Regions from separate parts of the Mesorhizobium sp. BR1-1-13 genome, predicted to be linked through region 1. Evidence: riboswitches for the same ligand, from Rfam matches in the RefSeq annotation. Region 1 holds a riboswitch; the other holds the start of a gene.
What was found. Region 1 has a riboswitch for thiamine pyrophosphate ahead of thiB (thiamine ABC transporter substrate binding subunit). Riboswitches for the same ligand answer to the same signal wherever they lie in the genome.
Positions count from the first base shown of each region.

Region 2: linked by a shared signal. The riboswitch ahead of LB533_RS25345 (YkoF family thiamine/hydroxymethylpyrimidine-binding protein) and the one ahead of thiB (thiamine ABC transporter substrate binding subunit) in region 1 are both predicted to bind thiamine pyrophosphate.

Region 1 covers NZ_JAIUIH010000001.1:137,986-141,446, reverse strand. Annotated here, with positions in the region: gene LB533_RS00740 (ABC-F family ATP-binding cassette domain-containing protein) at 1-1,357, opposite strand, end outside; gene LB533_RS00735 (thiamine diphosphokinase) at 1,359-2,003, opposite strand; TPP riboswitch at 2,092-2,207, shown strand; gene thiB (thiamine ABC transporter substrate binding subunit) at 2,250-3,248, shown strand.
Region 2 covers NZ_JAIUIH010000013.1:119,130-122,590, reverse strand. Annotated here, with positions in the region: gene LB533_RS25355 (ABC transporter ATP-binding protein) at 1-546, opposite strand, end outside; gene LB533_RS25350 (ABC transporter permease) at 543-1,298, opposite strand; gene LB533_RS25345 (YkoF family thiamine/hydroxymethylpyrimidine-binding protein) at 1,397-2,005, opposite strand; TPP riboswitch at 1,996-2,109, opposite strand; gene LB533_RS25340 (hypothetical protein) at 2,328-2,645, shown strand; gene msrA (peptide-methionine (S)-S-oxide reductase MsrA) at 2,800-3,318, opposite strand.

The DNA.
Region 1 (3,461 bases):
TGCCGGCAAAGCCGGCGACCAGTTCCTGCAGCAACTCCAGCGTTTCCATGTCGAGATCGTTGGTGGGCTCGTCGAGCACCAGAAGGTTGGCCGGCCGCGCCAGCACACGCGCCAGGATCAGCCGCGCGCGTTCGCCGCCGGAAAGCTCGCGCACCGGCGTGCGCGCCTGTTCCGGTTTGAACAGGAAATCCTTCATGTAGGACACGACGTGGCGCTGCTCGCCATTGATGACAAGGTTCTCGCCGCGCCCGTCGGTGAGATATTGCGCCAGCGTCTCCTGCGGATCGACCGCCTCGCGCTTCTGGTCGAGCGTGGCGATCTCCAGATTGGTGCCGAGCCGCACCGAACCGGCGTCCGGCTGCAACTCCCCGGTCAGCATCTTCAGGAGCGTCGTCTTGCCCGCGCCGTTCGGCCCTACCAGGCCGACGCGGTCGCCGCGCTGGATGCGGGTCGAGAATCCCTTGACCACGGTAAGATCGCCAAAGCTCTTCTCGATGTTCCTGGCCTCGATCACCAGCTTGCCGGATTCGGCGGCGTCGCTGGCCACCATGGTCGCGGCCCCTTCGGCGCCGCGATGGCCGCGAAAACGCTGGCGCATGGTCTGCAATTCGCCCAGGCGGCGCATGTTGCGCTTGCGCCGCGCGGTCACCCCATAGCGCAGCCAGTGTTCCTCGCGCACGATCTGGCGGCCGAGCTTGTGCTGTTCGCGCTCTTCTTCCTCAAGCACCTGGTCGCGCCATTCCTCGAACTGGCCAAAGCCCTTATCCAGCCGGCGCGTCTGGCCCCGGTCGAGCCAGACGGTGGCGCGCGAGACGCGCTCGAGGAAACGGCGGTCGTGCGAGATGACGATGAGAGCCGAGGAGGTGCGGACGAGCTCCTCTTCCAGCCATTCGATCACCGAGAGATCGAGATGGTTGGTCGGCTCATCGAGCAGCAGGATATCGGGCTCGGGCGCCATGACCCGGGCAAGGGCGGCGCGCCTGGCCTCGCCGCCGGAGAGGTCGCCTGGCCGCTCCTCGCCGGAGAGGCCGAGATGCTCCATCAGGTAACTGGCGCGATAAGGATCGTCGGCGGGACCGAGCCCGGCCTCGACATAGGCCCGCACGGTTGCGAAGCCGTCCATGTCGGGCATTTGCGGCAGATAGCGGACGGTCGCCGATGGCTGGCGGAACACCTCGCCGTCTTGCGGCTCGATCAGCCCGGCGGCGATCTTGAGCAGCGTCGACTTGCCGGACCCGTTGCGGCCGACCAGCGCAATCTTGTCGCCGGCCGACGCTGCCAAGTCGGCGCCGTCGAGCAGGGGCGTGCCGCCGAAGGTCAGTTTTATTCCGTCGAGATTGAGAAGAGGCGGCGCCATATCAGCTTTCTGGCAAGGGATAGGGATGGGCGAGCAGCAGCGCGCGGCCCGCTCCCAACGCGATCTCCAGCCTGCCCTTGACCTCGTTGGAGATGGTCAGCGACGAGCCGAACGCGACCTTGACGCGGTCAAGCGGCCATTTCGCGCCGGCGACGGTCAGCCCGGCAAGCTCGGAAAAACCCAGGATCGAGAACAGGGTGCCGTCGGGATAGTCGAAGCGGGCCGTGCCGTGCGCCAGGGGCACGCCTTCCTGCGCGCCGCTGGTCAACAGCACCTTTGTCCCGGCCCCGGCCAGCCGCAGGGCGAGCGCCATGTGCAGGAAGGCATGGTCGGCGCGCTTGCCGCCGAAGGCGCCGGCAAGAACGAGGCTGGTCGCGCCGCGCTCCAGGGCGGCCGATATCGCGAGTTCGCCATCGGTGGCGTCCTTCTCTGCCGGAAAGGTTCGGCGCGGCACAGCAGCCAACTCATCCGGCAGGCCGGCGGGCACGGAATCGAAATCGCCGACCCACAGTTCCGGCACAAGGCCGAGCGTCCACGCATGGCCGATGCCGGCATCGGCGGCGATGACGCGGGTTCCCTCGACCTGACGGTCGAGCCGTGGCGTGCGGATGAGATCGCCGCCAAGCAAGATGGTGAATGTGCTCATATCGTGTGGCCCTTACCAGCCCGGCGGCGGAAACGGAAGGCCGGCAAACAGCCACTTGCGCGGTTCACCGGCCGGGCCTATGTGTCGAGGCGCTCTAACGGGGTGCCGGACGCGATATTTCGCGGACCGGCTGAGAGGCAGTCTCGCCAACCCGCTGAACCTGATCCGGTTTGTACCGGCGGAGGGATTAGACGTTTCGGACAGTCCGACGCCTCAATTCCTTTAACGCGAACGAAGGAGGCGCCGATGCGCACGCTTTTATACGCCCTTGTCTCTGCAATGGTCGTGGTTTTCTCCGGGCCGGCCTTGGCCAAGGACAAACTCACCGTCTACACCTATGAGAGCTTCACCGCCGACTGGGGTCCCGGCCCGGTGGTGAAGAAGGAATTCGAGGCTGAATGCGGCTGCGATGTCGATTTCGTCTCGGTCGCCGATGGCGTCGCGCTGCTCAACCGCGTCAAGCTGGAAGGGACCGCGACCAAGGCCGACATCGTGCTTGGCCTCGACACCAATCTCACCGCCGATGCCAGGGCCACCGGCCTTTTTGCGCCGCACGGCGCCGTGACCGGGCTCAATGTGCCGGGCGGCTGGAACGACGACGTCTTTGTCCCGTACGACTATGGCTATTTCGCCGTCATCTATGACACGCAGAAGCTGAAGACGCCGCCCAAGAGCCTGGAGGAATTGGTCGAGGGCAGTGCCGACGACAAGATCGTCATTCAGGATCCGCGCACCTCGACGCCGGGCCTCGGCCTGCTGTTATGGGTGAAGTCGGTCTATGGCGACAAGGCGCCGGAGGCCTGGGCCAAGCTCAAGGCGAAGGTCTTGACCGTGACGCCGGGCTGGAGCGAGGCCTACGGCCTGTTCACCAAGGGCGAGGCGCCGATGGTGTTGTCCTACACGACCTCGCCCGCCTACCACATGATTGCCGAGAACACCGAGCGCTATCAGGCCGCTTCCTTCGAGGAGGGCGAATATCTGCAGATCGAGGTCGCCGGCATCACCACGACGGGAGCCAAAAATCCGCTGGCGGAAAAGTTCATCGCCTTCATGACCGGGCCGAAATTCCAGGATGCCATCCCCGAGACCAACTGGATGTTCCCGGCCGGCAAGACCGACAAGCCGCTCAATCCGGCCTTCGACAGACTGGTCAAACCGACCAAGACCTTGCTGTTCAGTCCCGAGGAGGTCGCGGCCAACCGCAAGGCATGGGTGGATGAATGGCTGGCGGTGATGAGCAAGTAGTTGGGTCGTATGATCGAACGATGAGTGCTCTACGGCGCCCCCCTCTGTCCTGCCGGACATCTCCCCCACGAGGGGGGAGATTGGCCGTCACGACGGCTTTCGCCAATTGGCGACGTCACAGGAGAGGGTGGAGCGCTGAAGCAGTCAATCTCCCCCCAAGTGGGGGAGATGTCCGGCAGGACAGAGGGGGGCGCGAAGGAACGCGACGCTCGC
Region 2 (3,461 bases), on a different contig from region 1:
CGTCCAGCAGTGGCGCCGCCACATCTGTTCCAACCAGCGCTGCATGGCGGCGCGGGTCAGCGCATCGAGCGCGCCGAACGGCTCGTCGAGCAGCAGCATATCGCGTTCCTGCACCACGGTGCGCAGCAAGGCCGCGCGCTGGCGCATGCCGCCGGAAAGCTGCGCCGGAAAATGCCGTTCGAAACCGGCAAGCCCGAATTTGTCGAACAGCGGCGCAACGCGAGCGCGGGCAGCCTTGCGCCGGACGCCTTGCACCTCAAGCCCGAGCGTGGCGTTGTCGAGAATGCGCCGCCAAGGCATCAACGCGTCTCGCTGCGGCATGAAAGCGAAATGCCGGCCGTGGTCGTCGAGCGGCTTGCCGTCGAAGAATATCTCGCCCTCGCCGTGAAGCGCGCCGATCAGAAGCTGGAACAGCGTCGACTTGCCGGCGCCGGAGGGGCCCAGAATGGAGACGAATTCGCCGGCGCCGACGCTGAGCGAAATGTCGGCAAGCACGTCGAGCCCCTGGAAGGCCTTGCGCACATGCCGCAGTTCGAGCCGGTTCATCGCCAAGGCTCCCTTCCTGCGGCCCGCCCGCCGGCGGCCCGTTCCCATGGCATGGCAAGGCGCTGGACCAGCACCGTCAGCCCGAACAGGATGAGCGTCAGCACGGCGCTGACGGCGACGGCGGCCAGCACCAGGTCCGGGCGGAAGTTGTTCTTAGCGTTGAGCATGTAGATGCCGAGGCCCTTCGCCGCGCCCGCATATTCGGCGAAGATGGCGCCAACGACGGCATAGGTGATCGAGATCCTGACACCGGCGAAGAAGTAGGGCAGCGCCGAGGGCAGCCGCGCCAGGACGAAGACACGCCAGCGCCCTGCCCCAAGGGCGCGCAGCATTTGGCCGATCTCAGCCTCCGTCGCCTCATAGCCTTCGGCCAAAGCCACCAACATCGGAAAGAAGGTGACCAGCGCCACCAGCAAGATCTTGGGCATCAGCCCAAAGCCGAACCACAGCACCACCAGCGGTGCAATCGCCACCAGCGGCAAGGTCTGACTGACCACGAAGACCGGAAAAAGGGCGCGCCGCAATGGCTGGAAGAAGTCGATCAATATCGACAGCACAAAGGCAGCGCCGAGCGAACAGGCAAAGCCGGCGAGCGTGGCACGGAGGGTTGGCACGGCGTTATCGGCCAGCGCGTGCCGGTTGAGCATTGCCTGAGCGAAGACGCGCGATGGCGCCGGGAGGATTGTCGGCTTGATGCCACCAAAGCGCGCATAGAGTTCCCACGCGGCCAGCAGCAGCCCCACCGAAAGCATCGCCGGAGCGGTTCTGGCGATGAGGTCCACGATCGGACGCGAAGGGGCGGACGGGGAGGACACGCAGGTACCTGGAGCGGATGGCGCGGGGCGCGCCGTCAGACGGCGGTGGGGCTGTTGGCCGAGACGGTGACGTCGAGCGTTACGTGGCCGGCACCCGGCCCGAAGCGGCAAAAGGCCTCGTTGAGTGCGGTAAAAATGGCGCCTGCGTCGCCGCGCAACTTTGTGCAGAAATGCTTGGAGCGCTCATATACGCCCGACTGCTTCAGGAAGTCGATGCAGCCATAGATCTCGTCCATGTGGTCGTCGGTGCCCATGACATAAAGCGAGAACTGCGCCGCCGCCGGCTGGCCGGTGGCGGCTACGCCGCGCACGGCGGCGATAGCGGCTTCCTTGCGCGGGCCGAGCGGCCCGGCAGGTCCGCCAAACGCGTCGGAGCGGCAGATCGGATCGTCCGGCTCGCCCGGGCAGCCGCGCGAGATGGCGGCCGAAAGCACGCAATGCTTGCCGCTGCGCGCTGCCGCCACGAACAGGTCGCGCATGGCAGGAAACAGCACCTCGGGCGGCCCGACCAGCAAGGTCGAGATATCGTCGGTCTCGATCCGCAGTCGATCACGATAGGGGTCCAGTGCCCCGAGCGCGCCAAGGATGACGCCGACAAAATCGCCGGACATCGGATATAGGGAAATCTGTGCGCCTGAAAACATCGCCCGCCTCGCTCCGCTGGTATTACCCAGATCAGCTTCTAGGGTCTGTGGGCTTGCCGCCCCCGTCTCAGCCCCGACCGTACGGAGCACCCCTGTGGATGGGCGCGTTAAAGCACCAATCGGGTAGCTATGAAAGCTGTTTTTTCAGGACCATCGCCGGAAATGCATTGCGCCAGGGCTGATTGTGGCGGTTCCGTCGGGCCCGGCCATAAGGGCAAAATTTGTCCGGAACCTTCGCCACTACGAGGGGTTGTCCCTATAGTCGCAGACGCGACGAACTTCGTAGAAACGAGCGAAGACTTCACAGAAATGGAGACAAACCATGTTCATGAAAATCCTCGCAGCTTCGGCTCTTACAATTGGTCTCGCGACTTCGGCGATGGCGCAAAGTGCTGGCGGAAACGGCGCCAATAATGGGCCCGGCAGCGGCCAGTCGGTCACAGTCGACCCGAACACGCCGGCATCGCCGAACACGGTGGATCCTGGCACGACCGGCAGCACGACCGTCATGCCCGACGGCATGAATTCGAACGCGGACCGGAACTGTCCGGCCAGCCCACAAGGTGCTCAGCCGGATGCCAGCCACACCGCTCCGGGCACGGCTTCGCCGACCGTCAATGACAAGCATTGCGGCAAGTAGCCATTGGCCGGAACTGCTGGAGAACGCCACGGGGCGCCTGTTCCGTGGCGTTTCCGTCTCTGGATGTATCACCCTCGCCGAACAGGCTGGCGCCTGAAATGCAACCCGTCATCGGCCGAGCCTGGCAGGAACCGGGCTTTGTTCGATCCGGCGCCTACGAAACAGCCTTTTCGCGAACCGGCAGCTTCCAGCCCGGCCTGACGAAATGACAGGTATAGCCGTTCGGGTATTTCTCCAGATAGTCCTGATGCTCGGGTTCGGCTTCCCAGAACGCGCCGGCCGGAGCCACCTCGGTGACCACCTTGCCGGGCCACAGGCCTGAGGCGTCGACGTCGGCGATGGTGTCTTCGGCGACGCGCTTCTGCTCATCGCTGGTGTAGTAGATCGCCGAACGGTAGCTCATCCCCACATCGTTGCCCTGGCGGTTGCGTGTCGTCGGATCATGAATCTGGAAGAAGAACTCCAGCAGCGTACGGTAGCTCACCCTGGCGGGATCGAAATTGATCTCGATGGCTTCGGCATGGGTGCCGTGGTTTCGGTAGGTGGCATCAGGCACGTCGCCGCCGCTGTAGCCGACGCGCGTGGACAGGACGCCCGGGATGCGTCGGATCAGATCCTGCATGCCCCAGAAACAGCCGCCGGCAAGCACCGCGCGTTCGCTTGAAGTCGCCATATCAAATCTCCCCAAAGCAGCTCCGGGAAAGGTTGTAGCCGTTTCCGTCCGGAATTGCGCACGATAAAACTGGAGGCCCGGCGCTATGACAGCCGCTCCAGGATTTCCCATAGATGGGCATTGCCGTCGGCTTCGTCCAGTCG